2 regions of the Arthrobacter pigmenti genome follow, and region 2 is predicted to be linked to the other one. Evidence: predicted binding sites of a transcription regulator. Region 2 holds the regulator's gene; the other holds the start of a gene.
The links. The regulator Rex, encoded in region 2, represses fermentation and respiration genes when NADH is low (regulators of the CRP and FNR family bind a similar motif). The targets are predictions, from matches to a motif close to CTTGTGAANNNNTTCACAAG.
Positions count from the first base shown of each region.

Region 1: the regulator Rex is predicted to act here: its motif matches at 10,951-10,970, upstream of BJ994_RS00990 (queuosine precursor transporter).

Region 1 is NZ_JAATJL010000001.1:182,422-197,838, forward strand. Features, by position in the region: gene aceB (malate synthase A) at 1-473, opposite strand, end outside; gene aceA (isocitrate lyase) at 567-1,871, opposite strand; gene BJ994_RS00955 (helix-turn-helix transcriptional regulator) at 2,003-3,484, shown strand; gene BJ994_RS00960 (CGNR zinc finger domain-containing protein) at 3,498-4,040, shown strand; gene BJ994_RS00965 (S8 family serine peptidase) at 4,119-8,138, opposite strand; gene thiD (bifunctional hydroxymethylpyrimidine kinase/phosphomethylpyrimidine kinase) at 8,413-9,228, opposite strand; gene BJ994_RS00975 (YdeI/OmpD-associated family protein) at 9,272-9,721, opposite strand; gene BJ994_RS00980 (hypothetical protein) at 9,766-10,251, opposite strand; gene BJ994_RS00985 (TetR/AcrR family transcriptional regulator) at 10,248-10,907, opposite strand; gene BJ994_RS00990 (queuosine precursor transporter) at 11,144-11,848, shown strand; gene BJ994_RS00995 (hypothetical protein) at 11,919-12,875, opposite strand; gene tgt (tRNA guanosine(34) transglycosylase Tgt) at 13,117-14,391, opposite strand; gene BJ994_RS01005 (SRPBCC family protein) at 14,491-15,252, opposite strand; gene BJ994_RS01010 (DUF6707 family protein) at 15,282-15,417, opposite strand, start outside.
Region 2 is NZ_JAATJL010000001.1:2,657,894-2,673,310, reverse strand. Features, by position in the region: gene topA (type I DNA topoisomerase) at 1-1,163, shown strand, start outside; gene BJ994_RS12480 (Ppx/GppA phosphatase family protein) at 1,224-2,258, shown strand; gene proC (pyrroline-5-carboxylate reductase) at 2,796-3,632, shown strand; gene BJ994_RS12470 (potassium channel family protein) at 3,640-4,278, opposite strand; gene BJ994_RS12465 (TrkH family potassium uptake protein) at 4,301-5,713, opposite strand; gene BJ994_RS12460 (acetoin utilization protein AcuC) at 5,882-7,030, shown strand; gene BJ994_RS12455 (ArsR/SmtB family transcription factor) at 7,087-7,536, shown strand; gene BJ994_RS12450 (HNH endonuclease signature motif containing protein) at 7,861-9,573, opposite strand; gene BJ994_RS12445 (3-deoxy-7-phosphoheptulonate synthase) at 9,979-11,082, shown strand; gene BJ994_RS12440 (helix-turn-helix domain-containing protein) at 11,216-11,428, shown strand; gene BJ994_RS12435 (30S ribosomal protein bS22) at 11,598-11,696, shown strand; gene BJ994_RS12430 (HAD family hydrolase) at 11,737-12,579, opposite strand; gene BJ994_RS12425 (glutaredoxin family protein) at 12,744-13,040, shown strand; gene BJ994_RS12420 (redox-sensing transcriptional repressor Rex) at 13,173-13,883, shown strand; gene BJ994_RS12415 (cation diffusion facilitator family transporter) at 13,899-14,516, opposite strand; gene BJ994_RS12410 (YceI family protein) at 14,630-15,181, opposite strand; gene BJ994_RS12405 (histidine phosphatase family protein) at 15,379-15,417, shown strand, end outside.

The sequences.
Region 1 (15,417 bases), 2.5 Mb from region 2:
GTGGGCAACTTCTCGCCCAGCCGGTACTCCTTGCCCTCCTCGGTGGTGAAATCGATGCGGCGGTTGAGGGCGTCCTGCAGGTTCAGTTGTGCGTTGATGACGTTGGACCAGGTGGGCGTCAGCGAGTCCTCGAGGTCCGCGAGCCACACGTTCGCACCCGAGTTCAGGGCGTTGACGGTCATCCTCCGGTCAACGGGGCCGGTGATCTCCACCCGGCGGTCCTCCAGGCCGGGAGCCGGCGGCGCAACCTGCCAGCCGTCGTCGTTCCTTATGTGCGCGGTATGGGGCAGGAAGCCTGGATCCTCGCCGCGGGCGATGCGGCTGCGGGTTTCCCGGCGACGCTGCAGCAGCTCCCGGCGGCGGGGCTCGGCTGCGGTGTGGAGGTGCCGGAGGAACTCGAGCGCTTCGGGGGTGAGGACCTCGTGCTGGCGGGGGATCGGCGGTGCGGTCAGTGTGATGCCGTTGATGTTCATGAGGTGCTCCTGGATTCTTGCATCGAGTTGGCAGGACACGCCGTGAATGGGTGCCCATAAAGGGTGTGTCCTGCCAATTCGATGGGGAAGGGTCTAGTGGAACTGCTGCGACTCGGTGGAGCCGGCGAGGGCGAGGGTGCTGCCGGTGGGATTGAGGGCGCTTGCTACCTGGTCGAAGTAGCCGGTGCCGACCTCCCGCTGGTGCCTGGTGGCGGTGTAACCGCGTGCTTCGGCGTCGAACTCGCGCTGCTGGAGGTCCACGTAGGCGCTCATGCCGTCGGTGGCGTAGCCGTGTGCGAGGTCGAACATCGAATAGTTCAGGGCGTGGAAGCCGGCGAGGGTGATGAACTGGAACGTGAAGCCCATAGCGCCAAGCTCGCGCTGGAACTTGGCGATCGTCGCGTCGTCCAGGTGCTTGCGCCAATTGAACGACGGCGAGCAGTTGTAGGCCAGCATCTGGTCCGGGAACTCGCCCTTCACGGCTTCGGCAAAGCGGCGGGCCAGCTCCAAGTCCGGGGTTCCGGTCTCCATCCAGATCAGGTCCGAGTACGGTGCGTAGGCATGGGCGCGGGATATGCACGGCTCAATCCCGTTGCGAACCTCGTAGAACCCTTCGGGAGTGCGGCCGCCGGTGAGGAAGGGCCGGTCCCGCTCATCGACATCGGAGGTGATGAGCGTGGCGGCTTCCGCGTCCGTGCGGGCCACAATCACCGAAGGTACACCGGCGACGTCGGCGGCCAGACGAGCCGCGTTGAGGGTGCGGACATGCTGCTGGGTGGGAATCAGGACCTTCCCGCCAAGGTGGCCGCACTTCTTCTCGGAGGCGAGCTGATCCTCCCAGTGCACGCCCGCGGCACCGGCGGTGATCATGGATTTCATCAGCTCGTAGGCATTCAGCGGCCCGCCGAAACCTGCCTCGGCGTCGGCGACGATCGGAACCAGCCAGTCCTCCACAGACTGCATGCCTTCGGCCCATTCGATCTGGTCCGCACGCAGCAGTGCGTTGTTGATGCGCCTCACCACCTGGGGAACCGAGTTCGCGGGGTAGAGCGACTGGTCCGGGTAGGTCTGCCCGGCAAGGTTCGCGTCGGCGGCGACCTGCCAGCCGGACAGGTAGATGGCCTTCAGCCCGGCCTTGACCTGCTGAACTGCCTGGTTGCCCGTCAACGCACCAAGGGCGTGGGTATATTCGCCGGTTCGCGACTGGGTGGTGAGTTGCTCCCACAGCTTTTCGGCACCGCGGCGGGCCAGCGTGTGTTCCTCCTGGACACGTCCGCGAAGGCGTACGACGTCGGCGGCCTGGTAGTCCCGCCGGACACCTTCCCAGCGTGGATCAGCGGCCCACTCGAGTTCGAGCTCGCGGGCTGTAGTGACTGGGTTGTTGGCTTCCTGCGTCATTGCATTTCTCCTTCCGGGAGGCTTGTAGCCTGTGTCATGTGTGCTGGTGGAATCAACAATTCTGCATTTTGGGAATCTTCAATAGGGCTTGGGTCTGGAAAGAAACGCGATTCTTCGCGTATCGTCAAGAAATGACGACTTCCAGCTGGACCCGTACCCACCAGCCTGAAACCGAATCAGAACCTCAAGGCCAGGACGCCATCAGCCTCGGCCGTCGCATCCGGCATCTGCGCAAAAGCCGCCGCATGACCCTTGAGGAGCTTGGCGCCGTCGTCGGAACCGCTCCTTCCCAGCTCTCGCTCATGGAGAACGGGAAGCGTGAGCCGCGACTAGGAATGCTGCAGTCCCTCGCCAAGGCGCTGGAGGTCAGCATTGACCAGTTGCTCGGCGCGGAACCGCCCAGCCGGCGCGCGGCGCTGGAGATTGCGCTGGAACGCGCCCAGCGGGGTCCGCTCTATGAATCGCTGGGGCTGCCGAAGGTACGGACGTCGGCGCGGTTGCCGATGGAGGCGCTCGAAGCGCTTGTCGGGCTCCAGGCGGAGCTGGAACGCCGCATGAACGAGCAGGTTGCAACGCCCGAGGAAGCGCGCCGGGCCAACGCCGAACTGCGCGGAATTATGCGGCGTCAAAACAACTACTTCCCTGACATAGAGGCCGAGGCGCAGAAGGTCCTGGCCTCGGTTGGGCACACCAGCGGGCCTCTGTCACAGCACCTCATCGCGGATATTGCTGATCATCTTGGATTTACGCTGCACCACGTGAGTGACCTGCCGCACTCCACCCGCTCGGTGACGGACCTGAAGAATCGGCGCATCTACCTGACCCAGTCACAGCGGACGGATCATGACCCGCGCTCGGTACTCCTGCAGGCGCTGGGCCACTATGTGCTGCAGCACGGGACGCCCGAGAACTACCGGGAGTTCCTCCGTCAGCGCGTTGCAACCAACTACTTCGCGGCCGCGTTGCTGCTCCCCGAGAAGGCGACGGTCGAATACCTGCAGGCCGCGAAGGCACGGAAGGAAATTGCCGTCGAGGATGTGCGGGACGCCTTCGCAGTCTCCTATGAAACAGCAGCTCACCGCTTCACGAACCTGGCCACTGAGCACCTTGGGATCCCGACGCACTTCCAGAAGACTCATCAGAGCGGCATCATCTACAAGGCTTATGAGAACGACGGCGTGACGTTCCCGCAGGATCACACCGGTGCTATTGAGGGCCAGCCGTCGTGCAGGAAGTGGACGTCGCGGGTGGTCTTCGACGTACCTGACCGGTTCTCCGCCTACAGCCAGTACACCGATACACCCAGCGGCACCTATTGGTGCACGGCCCGTACCGAGCGGGCCGCCGCCGGCGAGTTCTCGCTCAGCGTCGGCGTGCCGTACGCGCACGTGAAGTGGTTCCGCGGACGCGAAACCACCATCCGTGGCGAGTCCCGTTGTCCGGACGAATCGTGTTGCAAGCTGCCGCCGTCGTCGTTGGCGGAAAAGTGGTCCGGCTTCGCCTGGCCCAGCGCCCGAGCGCACTCACACCTGCTGGCGGCCATGCCGCCCGGTGCCTTCCCCGGCGTTGACGAAACCGAGGTTTACTCCTTTCTCCAGGCACACTCGGGTTAGGGTGGGACGCGCGATGCTATTTGCCAATGACACCGAAGAGGGCCTGCGCGGCGCAGCGGCGCTGGTCAACACCGACGACGACGACGGCGAGCTCCTCCCCGACGTCGGCGCGCTTCAGGATTTCGCGCGGGAGTGGAACTGGACCGGCAATCTTGCACTGGATGAGGCTGAGCTACACGCCGTCCGGGCGTTGCGGCCGCGGCTGCGTGCGTTGTGGCAGGGCGATGAGGATTTCGTGGTGGAGTCGGTGAACGGGTTGCTGCGCGAGTTCAACGCATTGCCGCAGCTGGTCCGCCACGATCACTGGGATTACCACATCCATGCCACGCCGTTGGAGGCGCCGCTGTCCGCGCGGATGGCCGTCGAGGCGGCGATGGCGTTCGTGGACCTGGTGCGGAGCAATGAGCTCGGGCGGCTACGGATCTGTGCTGCGGAGGATTGCAGCGCCGTGGTGATTGACCTGTCGAAGAACCGTTCCCGGCGCTTCTGCGAGTCCGGGTGCGGTAACCGGGCCGCGGTGGCGGCGTACCGGGCGCGGCAGCGGGCTTCCGTCTAGACCGTTAACTGTTTCTGCCCACCGAGCCTTTCGACTCGGTGGGCAGAAACGTTATTCAGTTACTACGGGTGGACCGGATCAGTCGATCGAACCGGGGGCGCAACCGCCGTTGTCATCTACGTAGTCGAGCAGGCGGATCATGAACGCAGCCATCTGCTCACGGGTGACCTGGACGTACGGACGGAATTCCGTCCGGTTGTTGCCCTCGTCCCAACCGAATGAGATACCGGCTTCGGACATCCACGAAACTTCCTTCTCGAAGACGAAACCCGCAGGGATGTCGTCGAACGGGCTGTCAGTGCCGTCGTAGGCACGGGCAGCCGGGATGTCGCAGTACTCGCTTGCGTACCGGTACATGAACGCGGCCATGACATCGCGGTTGACGGCTGTCAGCGGCCGGTAGGTCGGCAGGCCATTTGGCTCAGCGTAACCGTTGGACAGGTCCGCCGATTCCATCCACGTCATTTCCTTGTAGAAGAATGCCGTGTCAGCACCCGGATCGGCCGGACCGTTGAGGTCAGCGAACGGGGAGTTGCCCGGAGCTGCGAAGATACCGACGTCAGCGAAGCGGAACATGAACGCTGCCATCACGTCGCGGTTCACTGGTTCGAACGGGCGGAAGGTGAAGGTTCCGTTCGCCTCAGAATAACCGTCGGTGATTGCGAGCTGCTCGAGCTTCACGATCGATTCCTCGTGATCGGCCGTCGCGATGTCCGTGAACTTCTTCTGGCCTACGCGGATCGGAACGATCTCTTCCTTGGCACCCGTTGCGTTGTGGTGGTGCAGCAGCAGGATGTTTCCATTAGCCACGCCCCGGTCACGGGTCACGCCAATCGATGCTCCATCGGCGTCAACAAACGCAGTCTCTGCGCCGGTAGCTCCGGCGAACCAGAGGCTCGGATCAGTGATGTTGAAGTCGATCCACTCTGTTGCATCTACCTCGCCAATGCTGTCACCCTCGGTGTTGACGGTGAAGCTGCTGATGGTGCGCACCTTGTACTGGATGCTATTGGTGCTGCCCAGTTCCAACCCGAGGGTCGCCACCGGGATCGGGATAGTGATTACGTTGGTGTCGAACGTGTTGGTGTCCGTTGCACCGTCTACACCGTTGGCCGGGACGAGCGTGAGACCGGTGGCGTTTCCTTCGGCGTCAAGAGCGGAAACCAGGAACAGGTCCAAATCCACGGGCGGTTCACGGAAAGACTGCACCAGGAAGTCCGGCACCTCGTCATTGTTCGTGTCGAGCTCCACCGTGAAGTTAAGAGTTCCTGTAGGTACGGACCAGTTGTCCCAGGTGCTGATTCCGATGTTGAGAATGCCATCAGCGGGGTCCCCACCTGCTGCCAGAATTCCCGGAACGGTGGATGCAGCGCCAACTGCCTTCAGGTCCAGCGCGTTCAGCGAATCCAGCGGCAGGCCGGTGAGGCGTCCACTTTCCTCACCCAGAACGAACGGTGAAACGAGCGACGTGTAGGACGTCATCTCGCCCGGAGCGCCACCCTGTGACAGGCCACGGCCTGAAAGAGTCAGCAGTTCCTCAAGGTCAGAGCCATTCAGGTACTGGACCCGGGGCTCGGCCGACATATCGGAAGCAGGCTTGGGCGCAGCGTGAACCGGAACGCGCAAGGTGTTGGTGGTTGCACTGGTGAGCTCCACGCGACCGGAAGCCTGTGCAATGTATTGCCGGGTCACATCCAGGTCCGGTTCAAGGGACGTGATGGTGTGCGTGACTTCGGCTGCAGGATCGATTGCCTTCACCATCGCGGCTGGGTCAGCGATCGTCATGGTGATGTCGAACTCGACGGTTTCACCACCGTTGACGGTGATCGGCTGGTCTGGAACATCAATGACCACCCCCGGGATCTCCGTTGCGGCCAGGTACTCCGCGGTGTAGGTATGCGGCTGATCCGAGTAGTTCCGGACGCTGATCTTGCGGGTAGCACTGTAAGCATCTGCGCCGACCTCAACAACACCGAAGTTGACCGTCACCAGGGAGGGGTCCTCGGAATCGTAGGCGATAGCATCAGTGCCGACGGCGTTCAGCGCGTTAACCCGTCCCGAACCTGTGCGGTTCGGTGCGTACTCCACGTCGCCCCCAGCCTCCACCGTGAGGTCTGCGGTCGCCGTGTTCATGATGGCGTTCTTGACCTCATAGGCATTGAACTCGGTGGCTGCGTAAACGAGGGCAGCAATGCCGGCCACGTTCGGGGCTGACATTGACGTTCCGGTCTTCACCGATCCGCCGTTACCGGTGCCAACCGCGACTGAGCCAATCTGTGTGCCGGGTGCAGCGACGTCGGGCTTAACCACACCGTATGAACCGTGGACTCCACGTGACGAGCTGGGGTTCAGCGTATCGAGAGCGTTGGATGGCCCAGAGGAAGCGGCGATGTATTCCGGGTTGAGCTGAACCTGCAGCTCACCCGTGGCAGCTTCAGCGCGGAGGCGCTCAGAAGACTCGCGGTTGAACTGGGCGCCCGGGATGCTGTCGTTGCCTGCGATACCGGCGTCGAACACGTCGCGGGGCGAATCGAGGATTACGCCCGCGCCGCCACCTGCCTCAACGTTGTCGAAGCGGACACCGGAGCCACACGGGAACGCGCCGTCCTCTTCCCACTGCAGCCAAACCCATTCACCGTCGAAGGTGCCGGGAGCGAACGCCTCGCAACCAAACCTGTTGGCTTCCGGAGCCAGCACAACGGTCCCGTTGAGCTGATCTTCGGTAGCTGCCTGGTAGTCGAAGTTGACGCTGTACTGGCCGGATGCGGGACCTTCTGTGGCCTCTGCGGGCGGGGCCAGGATGTCAATGCGATCCAGCGTGATCTGTGAGCCGATGCTGTTGGCAACGGTCAGCGCAGACTTGGCGCTACCAGGGGTGCCGCCGATGTCGTAGATGTCGCCGTCGTTGCCGGAGGAGACCACGGAGAGCACGCCCTGCGCGGTCAGGTTGTTGAGGATGTCAACTTCGGGATCATCGGGGATAGGGAAGTTCGAGCCCAGCGACATGTTTACAACATTCGAACGGTCCTCGAAGTTTCCGTCACCGTTGGGATCGAGCACCAGGTCGAGTGCTTCACCGACAACAAGGCTGGAGCCGGCGCAACCGAAGACGCGCAGGCTGACAATCTGGGCCTCAGGGGCCGTGCCTGGGCCGATGCGCATATCGTTGACGGCGTCTTCCGTCAGGGTCGAGTAATCGCCCTCGAAGGTGTTGCCTTCGGAGTCGACGCCATAGCCGGCGGCGGTGCCGGCAACGTGGGAGCCATGGCTCTGGCAGTCGATCGGGTTGGCATCGGGCATCGGGGTGGGCTGGTAAGGGAACGGCTCGGCGCCGCCGGGGTCTGCGTTGTAGGTGTCGCCAACAAGATCCCAACCGCCTACGTACTTGGCTTCGTCGTACCAATCGGTATTAGGCGGCGTCTCGGGCGTGTTCGCGACAGCAGCGCTCGCGGCGTCAAACGTCGCGATGTCGCCAGGGCCGCCAAAGCCGGCGTGGGTGTAGTCGACGCCGGTGTCGATGATCGCGATGGTTACGCCGTCGCCGGTTTCGCCCAGGTCGCCTGCCCAGGTGTTGAGGGCCTCGGTGTCGATGACGCCACCCTTGTTGGTGGGCACCTTCGGCGTGAGGCGGCTGATCTTGAGGACGTCGGGCCGTGCGGCAAGCGCGCGGATTGCCTCAACATCGCCCTGCACTGCAACACCGGGAATGGTGTTGGAGGTCACGTACAGTTCCTTGCCGGAAACCGCAGCAACAACCTCCTTGGCTTTGGCTTGCGTGGCTTCGCGGATCTTCTTCACGTCGGCGCTGCGGTCTTCCGGAGCTTTCCGGCCACTCTGGACCGCGTCCGACTGCGTGCGTGCAAAGGCACCTTCGCCTTCGAACTGCACGAAGACCGCAACATCACCGGCAGCCTTGTTCAAATTTTCACTGATTTTGAGACCAGGCGGGAGCGTCTTCAGCTCAATGCCCTCAGCAGTCGGTGCGCCGTCCGGCGCTTCAACCGCTGAAGCCGGCGCCCACATGCTGGAAGCCAGGACAAGACCGGTCAGCGAAGCCAACACAGCCTTTCCTGAATTCCGGCGGTATGACTTGCTCATGCTTCTCCTTAGTAAGGATGAGTCAAGGCCGCCCCGCCGAGTTCTATGTTTAGCCCCCCGCAGCGCTGCTGACACGGCCGAGACGCGTGTGAGTGAGGTTCCCTGGTTTAGATTGGGTGCCAGCAGCTGTGCAGGACCCTTCGCGAGTTCTGCACGATTACCAGCTTTCTGTGTTACGTGTCACAAGTCAACGAATTGGACATAGTTTCCTCAGCGAAGCATGAGATTTCACTGCGAGAAGTGTGTGTCCGTGGGCCGGAGGGTTGAGCTGAAGCTAGACGCCGGCTCGTGCGCCACCCTGCCAAACGGCGTCGAACGGGGCATGCGAACTGACCCGGTTACGGATACCCTCGGTCACGAATTCCTTTGCCGTACGGGCTGCCTCAAGGGGAGTTGTACCCTTTGCCAGTTCAGCGGCAATGGCTGCCGCCAGCGTGCAACCGGCGCCGCTGACCGCAACGTCGCCCACCTTCGGTGCGCTGAGAATGTCCATGGTCTCGCCGTCGTAATAGACGTCGAGCGCGTCCTCCCCTTCCAGCCGCACGCCGCCCTTGGCGAGTACGACGGCGCCACTCGCCTCGTGAATGCGCCGCGCCGCTTCCTTCAGATCCTCAAGTGAACGGATCTCCATGCCGGAGAGGGACTCGGCTTCGAAATGGTTCGGCGTGACGAAGGTGGCAAGCGGGAGGATGGTTGCCTTCAGGGCCTGATCCGTGTCGAGGGCCGCTCCCGGCTCCTGACCCTTGCAGATCAGCACCGGGTCCAGCACCACGTTTTCCCACTCCTGCGACTTCAGGGCACCGGCGACAGTGTCGATGGTCTGGGGTGTGCCGAGCATGCCGATCTTAACGGTGCGGATGTCGTGGCAGGACTGGATGGCCTCGAGCTGGTCAGCGATGACTTGCGCGTCGACGGGCACAAAACGATGGTTCCAACTGTCCTTCGGATCGAAGGAGACGATGCACGTCAGCGCCGCGATGCCATAGGTGCCCAGTTCCTGGAACGTCTTCAGGTCCACCTGCGCGCCGGCACCTCCGGTAGCCTCGGAGCCCGCGATGGTCAGGGTGATAGCTGGTGAGTCAGTAGCCATGGCACCAGTCTGCCCGACGCTTCGCGGGTGGCGCCAACGGGTTTTATCTTGCCCGGCCCTCGCGCAGCATTGCGACGGACTTCCCTATCCGGGCAGCGCGGGTGTCCGGCTTCTTCGCGCCCGCAACCTGTAGCGTGTGCCAGCTTCTGTTGCTGTACGAGAGGGTCTCCCAGAACGCTTTCGCTGCCGGGTCGTTGTCCAGTGCTTCAGCGAAGTCTTCCGGAACGTCTACTTCGCGGGGTGCGGTGTCGAGTGCGATTTCGACGTCGTACACCTGCCCGACGACGACTCCCGACTCCTTACGCCGGTCTGCGCTCATCCCAAACAGGTATCGACCGCCCATCGACGCTATCGATGTACGGAACACGTACCCGTTGACCTTGGCCTCGATCTTGGAATGCTTTCCGCCGCCAAGTTCCTCGACGATGCTTTCCGGGACCTCGAAGCCGGCGGTGTTCTTGCCCGATGATTCCAGTTCGGCGCTAAATCTCATGGGTGCCCTCTGCGTCCGGTTTGTTGCTCTTCGTGGAATGCAGGCTACTCCGCCGGATGCTCGGTTGTCGTGGGTTTCGCCGGGTGAACGGTGACGAGCTTCCACACGCTCGCCCGTCCGATGGCGGCTGCCGTCCCAATGATCAGACCGGCCGCAATAGCCGCAAACCCGAGGCCCGCCAATAGCAGGATCACTGCAGGAACCAACGTGAGAGCGGCAAAGAAAGCGAGCACATGAACTCCCTGATTCGCGATTGGGCGAAGGGCAAGTCCTAGTGCTAGGGCAATGAAGCACCCAAGGGCAGCAATTGGAAGGCCGAAGAGGCCGCTCAGCAGGAACATCATGAAGGCTGCGTAGGGGTGTCCGTCTCCGAGCAAGGCTCCCATTAGTACCGCCAGTTGAAGGTGAGTTAGCGCTGTTCCGACGATGAGCGCCTTCGGTCCGAACGTCACCCGGTGCGCACCTCCGGCGCCGCTATACCGCGCGGCCAGCCGCGCGTCGTCGTCGTACTGGTTCTGGGAAGCGTTCATGCCTTCGCGTTCTTGATGAGTTGGACGACGTCGTCCACGATCTTCCGCACCACCGGCAGACGCGACAGGATGACCAGCTTGGCGATGAGTGGCGCCGCGTTGTCGATGAGGCGGCGGGTGCGTTGCTGATTGGGGGAGCGGTCGTAGACCCAGAAAAGCGTGACGCCCATGTAGACGAGCCAGAGGAGTTCGGGAAGGTCCGCGCGGATGGCCATGGGTGGTTGCGGACGGGCGGTGGTGACGGCCTGGTTGAAGAGGGCGATCGACTTGGCGCGGGCGACTGCAGAGTCGCTGCTGAATGGGCTGAGGTTCGACGACGGCTGGATGGCGACGCTGATGAAGTTCGAACCGAAGTCGTGGTACGGACCCATGACGTCGACTCCGGTCTGCAGAATGGCGCGCAGGTGTTCGCCGAGATTTTGCCCGTCGCGAAGAAGGGGCAGGGATCTGGTGCGTTGCTCGTCCTGGAGGGATTGGTAGAGCTCCTGGACGAGGTCATCCTTCGAGGTGAAGTAGTAGTAGGCGTTCCCGGTGGAAACGCCGGCTTCCTTCGCGATGGTGCGCATGGTGGTTTTGTCATAACCCCGTTCGCGGAACAGCCTGAGGGCGGTGACTACGAGCCTGCTGCGGGTCGCTTCGCTCTTCTTCTGGGGCATGGTCGGCTCCTTTTTGAACGTGTTCAGTTTAGTGTAGCGCCCGTTTCTGAACGTGTTCAAAATCTACTCTTCAATAGGTGACCGTTTCGGGGCTCAAAGAGTCACCTGTTGGAGAATCGATGCGGGATGGCCCTGCGTGGGACAATTGGAGGTGCCCGGGGGCAGCCGGGCGCCAGTGCTAATACAGCGGGCCTTTCGATGAGGCTGCGCGAACCACTTCAATGAATGAGAACCCCATGACTCAACTGCAGGAACATGCCCGCGCCCGTTACGCGACCGTAGGCAGCGCAAACTTTTCGATCATGCTGGCGGTGCTTGCCGTCGTCGTCATCCTGTCCAATATCGGTGCGTCCAAGGGGGTGGTGATCGGCCCGATCATCGGAGAATTCAGCATCATCACCGACGGCGGCTTCTTCCTGTTCCCGCTGGCGTACGTTCTTGGCGACGTGATCAGTGAGGTGTACGGGTTCAAGGCGGCGCGGCTCGGGATCATCGTGACGTTCGTGCTCTCGGTGTTTGCCTCGCTGGTGTTCGGGATCATCATTGCGTTGCCCGGATTCGATGACGATTTCGGCCTGGCCAAACAGGAAGCGCTCGAATTGGCGCTGGGGCCGGTGCCGTTGATCGTGCTGGCGTCACTGCTCGGGTTCCTGGTTGGGCAGACGCTGAACTCCCTGGTGCTCGTGCGGATGAAGGCCAGGTTCGGCGAGCGGAGCCTGTGGGCACGGCTGATGGCCTCGACGGGTGTGGGCGAATTCGCGGATACCCTCATTTTCTGCGCAATCGCGGCGTCCGTCATCGGCATCACCGACTTCCCAACGTTCCTGAACTACCTTTTCTTCGGATTCGTGTACAAGACGCTGGTCGAGGTGCTCCTACTGCCGGTAACGACGACGGCGATCCGCTGGGTGAAGCGGAACGAGCCGTCCTACGCGGGGTAGCGCCGCACCGTCCCAACAGATCCGTTGTCTCCCCGCAGGTTCAGGTGTTTCGATGAGCCTCCGTTTGCGGTTAGGCAGCGGATTCGTTGGTTCTGTGCTGTGCCCGATGGAGTGCTCGGACGATGCGAGGCTTCAACTCCCGTTCGTTTGCCAGATCCGCCCACTCGATCCGCAGAATGGTCCAGCCCTCCTCCATCAGTGCCTTCTCCCGGCGTCGTTCCTGGAAGATCGCCTCGTCTGTAGGACGGTAATCGAAGTATTTGATCTTCCCGTCGAACTCGAGGGCGAGTTTCCACTCCTTCCACGCAAAATCGAGTCGGTGCTCACCGTTGCGGGTGAGCACTTTCTCCTGCTGCGTAGGGAGGGGAAGGCGCATGCGGCGAATGAAGTGGAGTGTGCGCGTCTCGCCGGGGGATTCCGAGAGGGGCGAAGCGTTCTCGAATACGTGCCGCGCGTTCGCGACGTTCTTATGACCGGCGAGAGTCTTCACTGTGGAGAGCATGGCAGCGTGGCTCGCGCCCTTGCTAAGGGCATGTTCTGCAACGATCAATGCTGACTCGTAAGGCAGTATGCGAGAACAGTCGACTGCCGTCTGCTCAAGAGTTGTGACCGGCAGGCCGTAGCGCTCAGTGGTCGATCCTTCCGGAAGCAGGGCGGTGTGAGGCACGACGTCGACGGCGTTGCCTCTGCGGGAGGCCTTGAACCGTTGCGTGAGATGGATTAGCGAATCTGCCCTCCACAGACTGAGTTCGTGCAGCCGAGCCGCTGTCGTGTGGCTGTAAGTGAGCATCCCGGAAGCACTGGGAAGCGAAGTATGGTGATGGACGAATATCCGCAGCAACTCCTGGCGCGACGGAGAGAGAACGTTCCAGAATTCAGCAGGAACGTAACCACCGCGTCTTACGCGAACAAATTTGCCGTCAGCGACCAGACGGGCGATCTTGCGTGAATCCATTCCGTCGCGTTGCAGATCGGCGGCACGCCACAGCGGAATGGTGGGCAAGCTCAGCGGAGATTCTTCGTTCATGAGAAACAGGATGACCTGCACACCCGGTTGAGGAAGTGCTTTCACGGCGTATGTGGAGAACTCGCCGGAAACAGCTACTTGGTGGAGGAGAGGTGACCTGCAGCTAACCCGCGGATCCGTTGAATGTACGCGGGCGGGGTTGCATCGATGGCACTCCGTACGCGCAGAGGGAACGGATCCGCGGGTTAGGCGCGCCGGACGACCGCCGGACTGTACCGGGGAGGCCCGGGAGGTAGCGGCTCTACCGGGAACCCGCGTAGTAGCGCCCCAACACCTCCGCCTTCAGGTCGAAGTACGTGCCGTCCTCGATCGCGGCGCGGGCGTCGTCGACCATCCGGATGACGAACCGCTCGTTGTGGATCGAGATCAGCGTCGCCGAGATCATCTCCTTCGCCTTGAACAGGTGATGGATGTACGCACGGGTGTAATGGGTGCAGGTGTAGCAGTCGCAGCCCTCCATGAGCGGCGTGAAATCGCGCTTGAACCGGGCGTTGGACAGGTTCCACCGTCCGTCCGGTACGTAGAACGCGGAGTTACGGGCCACACGCGTGGGGGAGACGCAATCGAACGTGTCCGCACCGTTTTCGATCCCGGTGAACAGATCATCCGGCTCCGATATACCGAGCAGATGCCGAGGCTTGGCCTCAGGCAACTCATCAGCGCACCATCCGAGAATAGTTCCCAGATTCTCTTTCTCCAGCGCCCCGCCAACCCCGAAGCCGTCGAAGTTCATCGCCCCAAGATCCCGCGACGCTTTCCGTCGCAGATCCTCATACTGCGCGCCTTGGATCACGCCGAACAGCGCCTGGTACGGCTTGCCGGCGCGGGAAACCGTCAATCGCTCGTGTTCAAGAATGCAGCGCTCAGCCCACAGGCGCGTCCGCTCAAGGGATTCCTCCTGGTATCCGCGCGAGTTCATCAGGGTGGTGAGCTCATCGAATGCGAACATGACGTCCGCCCCGAGCTGATGCTGTACCTGCATGGAAATCTCGGGTGTGAACCTGTGCCGGTCGCCGTTGAGGTGCGAGACGAACCACACGCCGTCGTCGTCGATGTGTGCCAGCCGCTCCTTCCCGGCAGCAACGCGGTCGTCGGCGCCAGCGTGCTCGGACGCCGCAGCCGAATCCATGGTGATGACCTTCTTGAACCCCGACCCCAGGCTCATCACCTGAAACCCGCCCGAGTCCGTGAACGTGGGCCCATCCCAGTTCATGAATTTGCCCAGGCCGCCGGCCTCGTCCAGCACGTCCGCGCCGGGCTGCAGGTAGAGGTGATAGGCGTTGGCGAGCAGCGCCTGCGCACCTGCCTCCTTCATCGACTCCGGCAGCACCGCTTTGACGGTGGCCTTGGTCCCGACGGCGATGAATGCCGGTGTCCGAATCTCGCCATGCGGCGTACAAATGGTCCCGGTACGCCCGTGAAGCCCGGCGGCAGCGGGCACCGTTTCGCCCAGCCGCTTACCGATGGAGAAGGAAAAATCTGATTGTGGCACCCGCTCATTCTGCCAGCCCTCCATGCGGGCACTCACCAAATGAACGACGACGACGGCGCGCGCAGGCTAAGCGCTTGGGGCGCTCGGCGCCCAGCCGTGCAGGCTAAGCCGCCCGGGCAGGGCCTACAGCTCGGATGTCAGCAACGGCTCCGATGACGGGTAGGAAGCTTGCCGGAAATCTTCCCAGCCGTCCCAGATATCGCGAAGAGCCCGAGCACCGAGGCCGTACGTCGTGACGGTCACCATGCTGGAACCGCCCTGGTCCGCGACGATCACTAGGCCCTCGCCGTGATCGGCGTACTCGGACACGGTCAGGCCCAGTTGGTTCTCTGTGCGGAACCACACGGTTCCGTTCAGCTCATGACCGTTGGGCAGTGTCAGCGAGTAGGAGTCCCCGGGCTGCTGTAATTGCTCGGCGTTCAGCTTCCCGATGATCGATTCGTCGGAGGCAGGCTCGCCCGAGAAGAACGCCGTACGCCGGGTCGCCGAGGGATGGCGTTCCAGGGCGAATCGGAGTTGCTGCAGGAACGTGACCCAACCTTCGGTGATCGCCTCTTCCGAATCGGCGCGCTCAAGAGTTACCAGCGTGCCGTCCTGGACGGGCTCAATGCGGAAGGTGTCACCGCCGTCAACAGTCAGGAATTTATGATCCGGACCCTCGACCACGGACGGCGCGAAATAGATGGAACGGATCTCCTCATCGAGACCCTCCGCCTCCCAGCCGAACCACTGCCGGACCAGGCGGGGTTCCCGAAGCATCAGCCATACCTGGCGGGCGTCTGCGTTGAGGTGCACACTCAGCGGGTCGGGCCCCTGAACGGGTACGTCGCGGGCGGGATGCCGCTCGGTGCTGGACTGTCGGAGGGAATCTGCCGAGTCACTCATGCGCGCCACTCTACTCTTGGGCCCGGTTCCTAACCAGAGGCGGAAAGTCGATGGTTCAGCGCCCTGATCGCAACGAGTTCATGGCCGATCCGCCGGTCCAGCGCATCCGCACCCAGCGCCTCGGACCCGCCGTGCGCCCGAAGGTAGAGCAGCACCGACAACCTC
Region 2 (15,417 bases):
CGACCATCTCGACCATCATGGACCGCGGTTATGTCCGGGTCCGTGGGCAGGCACTCGTTCCCAGCTGGATCGCATTCTCAGTGGTCCGGCTGCTTGAGGAGCACTTCCACGATTACGTTGATTATGATTTCACGGCGGAGCTCGAAGAGGATCTGGACCGCATTGCACGCGGCGAAGCAGGCCGTGTGGAGTGGCTCAACCACTTCTACTACGGCGACCGCAAGGAAACCGGCCTCAGTACGATCGTCAATGATCTCGGTGAGATTGATGCCCGGCGCATCAACTCGGTGGAGATTGCTGAAGGCATTGTGCTGCGGGTCGGCAAGTTCGGCCCGTACCTGGAGAAGCCCCTGGCCCCAGACGCGCCGGAGGGAACAGAACCGCAACGTGCCAATGTGCCCGAAGACCTCGCTCCGGATGAGCTGACGGCAGAGAAAGCCGTTGAGCTCATGAACAACCCGGCCTCGGAGGAACGTGTGCTTGGCACCGACCCCGAATCTGGCCGGACCATCGTTGCGCGGGACGGCCGGTACGGACCGTATGTCATTGAACTGATTCCTGAGCCGACCGCTGAGGACCTGGCGAGCCAGCCGGTGGAGTACTACAAGAACGGCAAGCCCAAACCTCCGAAGAAGCCGGTGAAGGTCAAACCGCGCACGGGTTCACTGTTCAAGTCCATGTCTATTGACACGGTCACGCTCGAGGATGCGCTCAAGCTCATGAATCTCCCGCGGGTGCTGGGCGAGGACGCCGAGGGCAAGGAGATCACGGTCCAGAACGGCCGCTTCGGGCCGTATCTCAAGAAGGGGACCGATTCGCGCTCCATTGGACCCGAAGAAGAAATCTTCACGATCACTCTGGAACAGGCATTGGAGATCTACTCCCAGCCCAAGCAGCGTGGCGGCCGGACTGCCGCGCCGCCGCTGGCGGAGTTCGGTGATGACCCGGTGTCGGAGAAGCCGATCGTCGTTAAGGATGGGCGTTTCGGTCCATACATTACCGACGGCGTTACGAACATCACTGTTCCACGATCCACAGCGATCGAGGAACTGACCAGGGAGACAGCGGTGGCCCTGCTTGCCGAGAAGCGCGCCAAGGGACCGGCACCACGCAAATCCGGCGGACGTGCGCCGGCAAAGCGCAAGACGGCGGCGCGGAAGTAGTCCCGTTCCTTCGTCGCGGGCAATGAGAGGCATCGAAGTGAAGCGCGAGATAATGGGACCATGCGGCTAGGCGTCCTCGACATCGGTTCAAATACCGTGCACCTGCTGCTGGTGGACGCGCACCCGGGCGCCCGTCCGGTGCCTTACGCTTCCCACAAGCGGCCGCTCCAACTGGTCGCGTACCTGGACGCTGAAGGCCGCATCACCGATGAAGGTCAACGTGAATTGATCGGCTTTATCCTGCAGGCCAAGGACTTCGCGTCGGAGCACAGGGCGGAAGATTTCCTCGCATTCTGTACATCGGCGATCCGGGAGGCAGGTAACGGCGAAGATGTCCTGCGTCGGGTGGAGGCGGAGACATCGGTGGTGCTTCAGGAGCTCACGGGTGACCAGGAAGCCGCGATGACCTTCCAAGCGGTCCGGCGCTGGTACGGATGGGGAGCCGGTTCGATTCTCAATCTCGACATTGGCGGTGGTTCCTTCGAAATGGCGATGGGCCATGACGAGTTGCCGGAGGTTGCGCTGTCCGTCCCACTGGGCGCCGGCCGACTGACCCGGAACTGGCTACCCGGCGACCCGCCCTCGCCGAAGGACGTGAAGGACCTCCGCCGCTACATCCGAAAGACCTTGAAAGACACAGTCGGCGACTTTGAGCGCCTTGGCGAGCCCCACCTTGTGGCAGGAACGTCGAAGACCTTCCGGTCCCTGGCACGGATGGCCGGTGCTGCGCCGTCGGGAGCGGGCCCGTTTGTCCGCCGCACACTGCGTCTTGAAGATCTCCGGTTGTGGGCGAAGCGGCTTGAGGCCATGTCGCTGACCGATCGTGTGAGCCTTGACGGAGTATCCGAACTTCGGGCGCCGCAGGTCCTGGCCGGTGCGCTGGTGGCGGAAGCCGCGCTTGAGATTTTCGACGTCCACGAGATGGAGATCTGTCCCTGGGCGCTGCGTGAAGGATTGATCCTGCGACGCTTCGACACCCTGATGTTCGAGGCCAGCGAGCCCATGCCTTCGGTTGGTGTGGGACACGTGCAGTTCCGGACGCCCGGGGCGGCGCAACGCAGTGTGGACTCATCGCCGCTTGCCGCTAGATCCTAAGGGCGACGGGCCCAGATACTAAGGGCGCTGGGCGAGCAGCTGATACTTCTGTTGTGCAACGGAACGCGAAAGGTGCCGGCGAGCATGGGGAGTGTTTGGGGGAAACACTCGCATTCGCTCACCGGCACCTTGGCCAGGCTAGGGAGGACCTGGCCGATCATCACTCGCACCTCTAGGAGGTGAGTTCCACACTACGAGCCGTGTGTGAGCGTTCCCCTAAGAGAAGCTGAGCGTTCCGTGTGTATTGCGAGCGGGTCCGAGAAATAAGGCGGGTAGCTGCTCATGCCTCGCTCCAAGCCCGGCGAAGACGCCAAATGGCGGCAAAAAGGAAAGTGCCGGTGAGCACATCGGAGTGGTTGGGGGAAACACATCCGCGGCTCACCGGCACCGGCCGGGTCAGGGAAAACCCGGCCCATCACTCGCACCTTTTATGAGGTAATAACGAGTGTACTGGTATTTCTTGGGTCTGCGCCTTGAGCGGGCTGTGAGGATGCTGGGAAAGCACGACCATGACACCATGTCCTGATGGGTAACAACATTTCACAGCACATAGCATTCCTCGGTTGCGGGTCCATGAACGGCGCAATCCTTACCGGGTTACTGGCGGCCGGAGTTCCCTCTGGTCAGGTCACAGCAACAGTCCGCGATCCGGAGAAAGCCGCAAACCTGGCGAAGCGGCACGGAGTTCAGGTCCTGTCCTCAACCGAGGAGACAGAGGCAAACCGTCAGGCTGCTGGAGGGGCCGACGTCGTACTGCTGGGTGTGAAGCCGGTTGGCATCCTCGACCTGGCCCGCCAGATTTCTCCCGCGCTGAAGCCGGGCACCGTGGTGATCAGCGTTGCTGCTGCGATCTCGATCGACATGCTGGAGGCAGCGCTGCCTCAAGGCCAGCCCGTTATCCGCAGTATGCCCAACACCCCGTCGAGCCTCGGCCGCGGCGTACTGTCCATCTCGGCGGGTACCCACGCGACTGCCGAGTTGATGGAGCAGGCCCGGACTATCCTGTCTGCCGCCGGAACCGTCGTTGAAATCCCCGAGGATCAAGTTGACGCTCTTTCCGCTGTGAGCGGATCCGGTCCGGCCTATGCGTTCTACCTTGCTGAAGCGATGGCGGCTGCCGGTGTGAAACTGGGGCTCGAAGAGGATCTGGCCAAACTGCTGGCAACGCAGACTGTCGCCGGCGCTGGTTACATGCTGGCCGAGGAGGGCGCTGACGCCACCGCGCTCCGGAAGGCAGTCACCAGTCCTAACGGGACCACGGAACGGGCCATAGCGACCTTTGACGAGCAGGGACTCCCGGACATCATCGCTGCCGGCGCCCAGGCCGCTGCCGAGCGGGCGGGCGCCATCACCAAGGAGTTGGACGGCCGCTAGCGGGTGATCAGGGACGCGCGGCGAAGCGTTCCAGCAAGTCCACGTGGCCCGAGACGATCAGCATGTCCCGGCTGGTGACCTTCGTTTCCGGCCGTGCGTAAGTGAAGTCCTCGCCCGGGGATTTCACGCCGACAACGGTAACACCGTACTTCGACCGCACCGCCGACTCGCCGAGGGTGAAGCCCTGGGTTTCCTTCGGTGGGTACATCTTGACGATTGCGAAGCCGTCGTCGAACTCGATAAAGTCCAGCATGCGGCCGCCTACCAGGTGCGCTGCGCGCTGACCGGCATCAGCCTCAGGGTAGATGACGTGGTTGGCGCCGATACGCTTCAGGATCTTGCCGTGGGACGGCGTAATGGCCTTGACCCACAGGTTGTCGATGTTCAGGTCCACGAGGTTCGCAGTGATGAGCACGCTGGATTCAATCGAGGTACCAACACCGACGACGGCGGCAGTGAACTCCTGCGCCCCGAGTTGGCGAAGCGCGTCGATGTTGGTTGCGTCGGCCTCGACCACGTGGGTCAGTGTCCCGGACCATTTCTGGACCAACTGCTGGTCCTTCTCGATGGCCAGGACTTCGCGTCCCTGCTTCACCAGTTGCTCGGCCGTTGCGGACCCGAATCGGCCAAGCCCGATCACGAGCATTGGTGCGTTGTGTGCTGGTCTTTCAGCCAATGATGGGCCTCTCTTCGGGGTAGTGGTAGAGGGTGCTGCGCTGCCGCAGTGCAAGCGCAGAAGCAAGGGTAATCGTTCCCAGACGTCCGGCAAACATGAGTGCGGAGAGCACGTACTTCCCCTCGGGATCCAATTCAGCGCTGAGGTTGGTGCTCAGTCCGCAGGTGGCGAAGGCCGAGATCACCTCGAAGAGGACACGGTTGAGTTCTTCGCCGGAGATCCAGAGAATAAGTCCAGTCCCGACGAGCACCAGTGTCGCGCCCATGAAGATCACTGAGATGGCGACGCGCATTGCGCCCTGGGGGATGGTTCGTCCGTACACACGAACGTCGGAATCGCCGCGCGCCTCGGCGAGGATGGCCAGGAACATGATCGCAAGCGTCGTGACCTTGATTCCGCCAGCTGTAGACGCAGATCCGCCCCCGGCGAACATCAGGGCATCCGTCAGGAGCATCGTGGTCGGCTCCATTTGCCCCTGATCAATCAGATTGAAGCCGCCGGACCGGGTCATCACGGATGCGAAAACTGCGTGAATCACCTTGTCGCCGAAGCTCAAGCCACCGATCGTGCTGCTGTTACTCCACTCCATGGCGCCCCAAAGGAGAGTTCCCACGACCAAAAGAATCAGCGAGACGTTCACAGTTAGTTTGGTGTGCAGGCTCCATCGGCTGATGTGGTGCTTGAACTGCAGGATTATCAGGATTGCAGGGAAGCCAAGACTTCCGACAAACACGCCGATCATCAGTGGGACCAGGATCCATAGGTCGGTCTCGTACGGAACCAGTCCGTCCGTGTGCGGTGTGAAACCCGCGTTGTTGAAGGCGGATATTGAATAGAAGATGCCGTGCCAGACGGCCTGCCAGAACGGTTCGCCGAGGATTATGAACCGTGGGATGAGGGCTACGGCGAGGGCCACCTCAACGACCACCGATGTGGTGATGACGATCCGCAGCAGGGTGCCGACTTCACCCAGGCGGCTTGCATTGTTCAGTGCTGACTGGGCTAGTAGCTTGCCTCTGACTCCAAGGCGTTTGCTAACCATCAGCGCCAGTACCGATGCCAGCGTAAGGGTCCCCAGGCCACCTACGAAAATCCCGATGAGGATGATGAGTTGGCCGAAGAACGACCAGTAAGCCGCTGTCGACACTACAGTTAGTCCCACCACGCAGACGGCGGAAACTGCAGTGAACAGGGCGTCGTGTAGCGGCGTGAACTCTCCGGACGCGGAGGCGAGCGGCAGGCTCAGCAGCGCGGTGAAGACGATTACCACAAGGAAGAAGACCAGTAGCGCGACCCGCGCTGGAGAGCTGTTGACTACGCCGTCGATGAAGTCGCGAATCCTCGCGAGCGGGCGTAAACGAGCCTGGTCAGTACCTCCCAACCAGGACGGTTGTTCTCTTGCCATCCTTGTCGATCAGCTCCGATTCACTCGAGTTGCCCGCTAGAGTCCTTCGAGTAGTAAACCACTTCCGGCCAACACCTGTGGGCAGGAGCGGCAGCGATCGCGTAGCCTGCTGGGGTGTCCAGTGCGCCGGTTCCCGTGTTCAGCACCCGAGTGGTGTGGGACGACTCCATGCTTGCGTACAATTTCGGCGCTAACCACCCCATGGATCCGCGTCGGCTGGACCTGACCGCGAGGCTGGTACGCGCCGTCGGACTGTTTGACTTACCGCAGGTAAGCATCGAGGTTCCCGAGGTGGCCGCCGACAGTGAGTTATGCACGGTCCATGCTGCTGATTATGTGGCAGCGGTGAAAGCGGCGGACGCGGATCCGGATGGCGCGTACGGCACCGCCGGTTTGGGCACGGAGGACACTCCTGCTTTCAGTGGCATGCATTCGGCGAGCGCACGGCTGGTCGGTGGTTCGCTTGCTGCGGCCGATGCGGTGCTGTCCGGCAGTGTGCAGCATGGGGTCAACTTCGGCGGCGGGTTGCACCACGCGGGCCGTGCCCGTGCAAGCGGGTTCTGTATCTACAACGATGCCGCTGCAGCTGTCCAGCGACTCCTGGACGGGGGAGTGCAGCGGGTTTTGTACGTTGACGTCGATGCGCACCATGGCGATGGAACCCAGGAGATCTTCTGGGACGACAAACGGGTCATGACCATCTCGCTTCATGAGACCGGGGTGAGCCTGTTTCCCGGAACCGGGTTCTCCGACGAGATCGGTGGGCCGCACGCGCATGGCTATGCCGTGAACGTTGCATTGCCGACCACCACGGGTGATTCAGCCTGGCTGCGGGCGTTCCATGCGGTAGTTCCCCAGTTGGCGGAGGCGTTTCAGCCGGAGGTGATTGTGAGTCAGCATGGCTGTGACAGCCATGTGGATGATCCGCTGACTAACCTGAGGATCTCGGTCGACGCCCAACATGCTGCAGCCCTAAGCATCCGAGACCTTGCTTCACGGTATTGCGAGAGCCGTTGGATTGCCACTGGCGGAGGCGGATACAACATCACGTCGGTTGTGCCGAGATCGTGGACACTTCTCACCGCGGTAGCGGTTGGTGCGGACATTACGACGACGACGCCGGTGCCCGCCGAGTGGCGATCTTACGTCACTGAACGCTATGGACGTGCAGTCCCCGCACTGCTGGGTGACGGAGCTGACCTGTGGTGGCAATCGTGGGAGGCGGGCTTCGACCCGAACGAAAGCGTGGACCGGTCCATCATGGCCACGCGCAAGGCAGTCTTCCCGCTGCACGGATTGGACCCCTGGTTCGACTGAGCACCGGATAGTGCCCGCGTGATGCCCTGAGGGATATATGCGGTTATGGTAATGGGATGGTCATGGATGATGTATTCGCCGTCATCGCTGAAGCCACCCGCCGACAGATCCTTGCATCGTTGCGGGACGGGGACAAAGCCGTAGGCGAATTGGTGGAAGAACTGGCGGTCAGTCAGCCCACAGTTTCCAAACACTTGAAGGTGTTGCGGGAAGCCGGGCTGGTTTCCATGCGTGCACAGGGGCAGAAACGGTTCTACACGCTGAACATCGAGCCTCTGCACGCTGTTGCAGCCTGGTTATCCGAGTTCGATTTGCCGGCCCAGCAGCCACCCCAGGTCCTGGCGCCTGCTGTGACGGAGCCGGAACCGGGTGAACTCGTTCCAAGTGTGCCCGGTCTGCAGAATGGCGACGGGGTCCAGCCATTCGGTAGGACTGTCGGTCGGGCTGCCGAGCGGGCGGCGGATCTGCTCTCGCAGTTTCCGAAGCTGCGTCGCCGCAAGGAGTAGTTGCGGGGCGGGACGCTGTCCGGGCCCTATGTCGGCTTTCGTCGTGCGACCAAGCATCATGTGAGGGGAAATATGAACCAGAAGAGTAATCGCCGATTTCTGACCGTTCTGGTCGCAATGGCGTTTACAGCGGCCGCTCTTATCTTGTCGGTCCCGCCGCTATTTGAGGCGCATGAGCCCTACCAGTTAGGGCTTACGCTGACGCTTGCCGCCCTGGCGAGTGCGCTCGGAGCAGCCGTACTTGTGATGCGGGCGCGAAACAGGGCCTAGCGAGATGCCAGCGCCTGTGTTTATGGCGTCTTTAGCGATCCATCACGTTTGGTTTCAGCAGAGGGTCCAGTAGTGGTTGCGTCGGGGGTGTTGTTGGGGGTCGAGTTGTTGGGGTGGGATGAACCAGGGGAGTCGGTCGTGTACTTGGATGGTCCACTCGCCTTGGTGGATCAGGTGATGATGGTGGCTACAGAGCAGTACGCCGTTGTCGGTGGTGGTGGTTCCGCCTTCTGACCAGGGGGTGATGTGGTGTGCTTCGGTCCAGTGGCTTGGCATGTGGCAGCCGGGGAAGGCGCAGCCCTTGTCACGGGCGTGAAGTGCTTTGCGTTGTTTGGGTGTGAAGAGTCGTTGGGTGCGGCCCAGGTCGAGGATCTCGTTGGTCCCGCCGAGCACGATGGGGATGATGTCGGCGTCACAGGCGAGTTTCCGGACGGTTCGGGCGTTGATGGGTCCGGTGAACGCGAAGGACGCCCCATCGGTGATCGCGTTCGGTCGATTGTCTGTGTCGTGGGCATGGTGACGGCTGTTTAGCCCGTTGGTGGGGTCGGGGGTGGCACCGTTTTCGGCTACTTCCCGCAGGAGGGTCTGGTAGTCGATGGTGACCAGGAGTTGTGGTCGGTGCCCTCCGGTTGCCGGCAGCTGGTCGGTGGCCAGTGCTATCTGGCAGGCGCCGATGAGCCCGTCGAGGAGTAGTTGGGCTCGGGTCCGGGTTTCGAAGGTTTCCTCACGCTCGCGGACCGGTGCGGAGGAGACGCCAGCGGCGCCATCATTACCGCCGGGTTGTGTGCGGGGGTTGGTGGTGGTGTTCATGACGGTGGTGAGGTATTCGTATTGTTCGTCGGTGGCTGCGATGTCCAACAGGTGTAGTCCGCGTTTCTCGCCGCGCAGGAACACGCCTTGGCGTGCGGTGAGTTCCTTGTCGGTGGGTTCTGGTCCGTCGGGGTCCAGGTGTGCTTCCCAGCGGCGGATCAGCCGGGTAAGGAAGTCCGGGTCATAGGTGGTGGCGCTAGCGGTGAGTTGAGCTTCCATGGTCTCCAGTACCGCGGGTTCAGCAACGAAGCGGGCCCGGTCCAGTGCGGTGGCGATCAGGGTTGCTGACCGGCCGGAGACCTTGCTGCCAGAGACGTCCCCGGCAGAGATGTTACTTCCGGAGATGTTACTTCCGGAGATGTTACTGGGGGAGGTCTTATTGGGGGATACGGCTGCTGCGAGGTGTTCCAGGGGTGCCGGGAGGGTGTCGCCGGTGAGGGTGATGCGGGGTAGGAGTTTGGCGCCGAGGCGGAGTCTGCGGGTGGCTTCGCTGCGGCTGATCCGTAGCCGGTCCTGCAGGTACTCCGCGGTGCACCGATACACCGAGCGCCTACCCTGAGCGGTGTTGAAGCCGGGAGTGTTGAAGCCGGGTGTGTTGACGTCCGGAGTGTTCACGTGGGAGGTGTTGAAGACGAATCCGGCACCACCGGTGGAGGGGTTTCCTTCGGCGGGCCGTCCTCCTGCGGCGGCGTTGCTGCGATCCACCGCAGTAGCGGCGACGACCTGGAGGTACTCCACGGTCCGGGATAGTTCCTCAATGCTGGCAAGATGCTCCGCCAGGTCGGGCTGCCCCAGACCTGGGTAGCTCTGGGTGAACCCGGCTGCGAACGAGGCGACCAGCCGGTTCAACTCGGCAGGAGAGCGCCCGGAATCGGCAGGCCGGCCACCGATTTCAGAGACAGAGCCGGTGCGCTCATCACCGACGTCGGGGGTGTCGATGACCGCGGCTAAGCTCATACCTAATTGTATTCGAAAACATATACGAATGGGAGAGCTTGTGGGAAACGCCTGCACGCTATCCCATGAGCCGCATGCGAAGCTCGGTCACTGCAATTAGAAGCTCGGTCACTGCAATTAACGGTAGGTGAATCGCCCCGGCGAATCCTCGCCCGCCGGCTTCGAAAACTCGTCACACTCAGGCACACACTTGGCCGAATCGGGCAGGTGCCGCTACGCTTCATGTCATGACAATCCGTTGGTATGCGTATTTTTCGTTGGCTCTGGAGGAGCCCGCGGCCTAAAACGCTGACCAACACCTTCAGAGCCAATAGGGCAGGACACGCTTCCTGCCCTTCGTCGTTTCCACGGCGGGTTCTGGAGAACAGTCCCCGCTGAGGAACACCACCCTCGAAAGCCGGGACCATGAATACACTCACCACTGCAGGTTCATCCAACGTCCGTGTACGAAGAATCGAACCACTGCCCTCGCCGTCAGCGCTTGTAGCTGAACTTCCCTGCAACGCATCCCTGACGGAGCACATCCAGCGCTCCCGCGAGGAAGTACGCGCTGTACTCAACGGTCTTGACGACCGGCTCCTCGTCGTCGTCGGGCCCTGCTCTATCCACGACACGGAAGCGGGCCTTGAGTACGCGAACCTGTTGGCTGGAGCAGCGTCGCAGCACCGTGAGGACCTTCTCATTGTGATGCGCGCCTACTTCGAGAAGCCGCGGACCACCATCGGTTGGAAGGGTCTCATCAACGATCCACATTTGGATGGTACCCATGACATCGGCGCCGGTCTCCGCGCCGCACGGGGTTTCCTCCACAACGTGGGAGAACTCGGCCTCCCGGTTGGCACCGAGTTCCTTGAACCGATAAGCCCCCAGTACGTAGCGGACCTCGTGAGTTGGGGCGCTATCGGCGCCCGCACCACTGAAAGCCAGATTCACCGTCAGCTGGCGTCGGGTCTTTCAATGCCGGTCGGCTTCAAGAACGGTACCGACGGCGGCCTCAGTGTCGCGTTGGACGCGTGTTCGGCGGCCGGGTCGCCGCAGGCTTTCCTGGGGGTCGACGACGACGGCAGCGCCGCCCTCGTCTCCACCTCCGGCAACCCCGACACCCACCTCATCCTGCGCGGCGGTTCGGATGGTCCTAACTACAGCGAGACGCACGTTGCCGCCGCTTCTGCCCGGCTTGCGGCCTCGGGCCTGAATGAGCGTCTCATCGTCGACGCGAGCCACGCCAACAGCGGCAAGGATCACCGGCGGCAGGCCGAAGTCGCACGCGAGTTGGCAACCACCGTCGAGCATTCTGATGCGATTGCTGGCGTCATGCTGGAAAGCTTCCTCGTGGAGGGAGCGCAGAAGCTGGACGTGGCTGCGAGCGGTGAACTGGTTTACGGGCAAAGTGTCACGGATGCCTGCATGGGATGGGGGGTCACCGCGTCGGTTCTGGGCGATCTGGCGCGAGGTTCGCGGCGTCGTCGTGGTGTTGTCGATCGTGACCGAAGCGAGCTTTCACTTTAGTCACTTCAACCACTAGAGTATCTCCCTAGACGGATAATCCTCAGGTCTCAAGGCGACACGCCGTCCGGCGCTCCACCTAAGTGGGTGGACGCCTATCTCAGGGTTAGGTTCCAGAGAAAAGGACAGTGGTGAGATGACTAGCGGGAGCAACTTCGCCGATGTGCGCTTCCTGACGGTCGCGGAGGTCGCAGATGTCATGCGGGTTTCCAAAATGACCGTGTACCGGCTGGTTCACTCCGGTGAGATGCCTGCCGTGCAGTTTGGTCGGTCATATCGCGTGCCGGAGTCGGCTGTGGAACAGTATCTTCGCTCAGCGTCAGTGGACGGTGAGGCGGGCACTGGCTAGCGCTGGACTGCCTCCCGGTCGGGAGACCTGCGCGGAGCGGGTATCCTGTTAAGAAGCGTTTTGCGTAGGCGGTCGGTTGACGGCCGCACAATGTACGTCACTGTCAGATCCGTTCGCCCCTGCCTGGGTAGCGCGTTCGGAACCGGAATGAATAGTTTGTGAGGACTCTATGGGTTCAGTAATCAAGAAGCGCCGCAAGCGGATGGCGAAGAAGAAGCACCGCAAACTGCTTCGCAAAACCCGCCACCAGCGTCGCAACAAGAAGTAGCATCGCATCCGGTCCGCCATTGAGGCGGGCCGGTTTTGCTTTAACCCCTCATGCGGGCGAAGCCGCGCCACAGCCCGTAAACCACGCCGGCGCCGGTCGCTGCCTTCAACCCTAAAGTGGCAGCACGCCGTCCACTCCGGAAGTCGTAGATCGGCCAGTTGTGGTCGCGTGCATGTTTCCGGAGCCGATGGTCCGGATTGATTGCAACCGGGTGACCAACAATGCTGAGCAGCGGAATATCGTTGTAGGAATCGCTGTAGCCCCAGCATCGGGAGAGATGCAGGCCTTCCTTCTCTGCGAGGTCACGGACCGCGACGGCTTTGGCCGGTCCATGCAGGAACTCGCCAACCAGCTTGCCGGTGTAGAAACCATCGGCAACTTCTCCCACTGTTCCCAGTGCGCCCGTCAGACCCAGCCGGTTGGCGATCACGCTCGCCACCTCAACGGGCGTGCCCGTCACCAGCCACACCCGGCGGCCGTTACGCAGATGCTGCTCGGCCAACGCCCGGGCGCCCGGCCAGATCTTCGACGCGATCATCTCGTCGTAGACCTCCTCGCCAAGGGCCAGAACATCCTCATGGGCGATGCCGATCGCGAACGCCAGCGCGGCATCCCTGACGGCGTGGATATCGGTCATGTTTTCGCCCCGCATGACGAACCGGAGCTGCTTCCAGGCCAATCCGGCAGCGAAGCGGAGCGTGAAGGCGCGTCGCTGGTACATCTTCCGCGCAACGTGGAAGAGACTTGCACCGCGCATCATGGTGTTGTCGACGTCGAAGAAGGCAGCTTCTCCTGCTGGACCGCCGATCGGCGCTTCTTCTTCGGACGCTGAAACCGTTGAAGACCCGGGGTTGATGGCGGGTCGGAGGTTCGCAGCGGACATAGAACGAGTCTAATCACTGCAAGGGCCCCGGCGCCGCAATCCCCGGCCTGAGGGCAACGACGGCGGTTCACAAGGACGACGACGGCGGGCCGTCGACAGGGCCCCGGCGCCGCAATCCCCGGCTGGCGTCCCGCGCCGAACCCGCGCACACTACGCTTGGCACCATGAGCGAACACAACGCGTCGACCGGAGAGCCGGGAAAGTCTGAAAAGCCGGAAGAGCCCTGGTCCACAGGCCTCGTGCTGGTCACCCGCCCGGACTGCCACCTGTGTGCAGAGGCGCGGAACGTCGTCGTACGAGTAACTGACGAACTCGGGACCAGCTGGAGCGAAGTGTCGATCTCTGACCACGCTGAGCTACTGGAGCGCTTTGCGGAGGAAGTACCGGTTCTCCTGATTGACGGCGTTCAACGTGACTTTTGGACGATCGATGAGGGCCGCCTGCGTCGGCTGTTGGCGTAGCGTACCGAAGCCAACTTTGAGCACCCACAACGGCGACCTAAAGTGGACATACCCCCGCCGTCATCCTCCGGTGGGCGGGCGGAGCTGCCGGGTGCAGCCTTTGCATAGTGATGGAGCGATGAACCAGTGACAATGTCGGAGATACCCGGGCTGCGGAGCGCAGCCGGAGAGCAGCAGGGCAGGCAGATCCCGCCGGCATCGCTGGCGCGGCTCACCATTTACCTGCGCGCCCTGAACTCGTTGCTCGCGGAAGGTATTGAGCGGGTTTCCTCCGACGAGCTCGCGGAGGCCGCCGGCGTGAATTCGCCGATGTTGCGCAAGGACCTGTCCTATCTCGGTTCCTACGGAACCCGCGGCGTGGGCTATGACGTCCAGTACCTCAACAGCCAGATCTCCACCGCGCTTGGCCTGTCGCAGGATTGGCGCGTTGCGATTGTCGGTGCAGGAAACCTCGGCCGGGCGCTGGCGGGATATTCGGGATTCCAGTCGCGCGGCTTCGAAGTGGTTGCCCTCTTCGATGCGGATCAGTTGATTGTCGGAACGGAAGTCGGGTGGCTTCGCGTCAGTCCCGTACAGGACCTCGCAACCGTACTTGGCCGCACCCGCGCCAACATGGCTGTCCTTGCTGTGCCTGCGGGAGTTGCGCAATCCCTGTGCGATGAACTGGTGGATGCCGGCATCACGAGCATCCTGAGTTTCGCCCCTGTTGTGCTGCAGATCCCCGACCACGTGCAGTTGCGCAAGGTGGACATGGCCACCGAACTGCAGATCCTGGCCTACCACGCACAACGGGCGCAGGACCCGGATCTGGAATCCGGCCCCCGCGCCCGCGCGGCTCAGTAAGGGTTTAGCCGCAGCTCAGTATTGGGGCTGCTTCGGCTTGAAGTAGGGGTTGGACTGCTTGAGGTAGCACAGTACGACGCCGACGACGCCAAGTAGGATCGAGACAATTCCCAGGATGCTACCTGTGAATAGTCCAACCAGGGACAGGGCAGCGAGGACGGTTGCCGTGATTCTCGCCCAGTTATGTCCCTTGCGAATAAAGACGGCCAGAAGCACGTATATGGCGAGCGCCACTATTCCGCCTCCGATGGCGAATCCGGCGATTGTGGATTGAAGTTCGCTGGGTACTTGAGAGGAATCAATCGGGATGAATGCGGAGATCAAGCTCACAACGCCGGCAGCGATAATCAGCCAGAATGCCCAGTTCACTTCCTTGGGCATAGGCGGGCGCTGCGCCTGGGGCATGCTCGCGGAACCCGGGTAGGCATAGCCGGAGGGCTGGGCTGCCTGGTAGCCGTACGGCGATCCGCTCTGCTGCTGGTGATCGTCCGTAGCAGGCTTCTGCGGTTCGGGGGAGAGGCCGGCAGCTGAATTCTGTGCCGGACCCGGTTCGGCCGGGTTGAGGGGGTCAGTGCCGGAGAGCTTGTCCGGGTCGCGTTCGGGGGGCTGGGGGTCGTGGGATGGCGTGCTCATGCGCCCAGCGTACCGCCGGGAAGCCCTCAGGCGGGGGACTTTCGGGCGAAACTGCTGACAAACCATCGTGGGGTGCCCGGTCGGAGTCCGGGCACCCCACGCATCAGTTCTGGCTAGTTGGCCGAAGGCGCAACGAACGCGGCGTCGACGTTGATCGTCACCTTGTCGCCCACCAGCACTCCGCCAGCTTCAAGTGCAGCATTCCAGGTCAGTCCGAACTCCTTGCGCGAGATGACGGTCTGGCCGGAGAATCCGGCGCGGGTAGCGCCGAAGGGGTCAACTGCCACGCCGTTGAACTCGGTGTCGATGACAACCTCCTTGGTCACGCCGCGGATGGTCAGGTCGCCGACGAGCTGGTAGGTCTCGCCGGCGCCTTCCACGCGCTTGGACTCGAAGGTCATTTCCGGAAACTGTTCGACGGCGAAGAAGTCGTCACCGCGGACGTGGGCGTCGCGGTTGGCGTCGTTCGAGTTGAAGGAGGCAGTCTTGATGGTCGCGGTGATCTTCGAATCCTGAAGCGAGGAACCGACCTGCAGGGTTGCGTCGACGGTGTCGAAGTTGCCGCGCACCTTGCTGATGCCTGCGTGACGCACAGTGAAGCCGACCTCGCTGTGCGCGCCGTCGAAGTTCCAGGTGCCCTGGGTGAGTCCGGTGGGGATGGCCATGATTGTTCTCCTGATGTCTGTCGGTATGTGCTGCCCAGCCGAGCCGGCGGAACAACGGGTGTACCTGTAATAAACATGCGTTTGCATCTTTTATTCCGGAAATTACTTCAATCTTCAAATATTTTCAGAATGGCCTCGCAGAAGGCACTCTGCTTCGCGATTTAGCTGCCCGAACCGAGAGGTGCGAAACTTGGGGTATGCCTACAGCCACCGTCCATCTTGTGCGCCACGGCGAG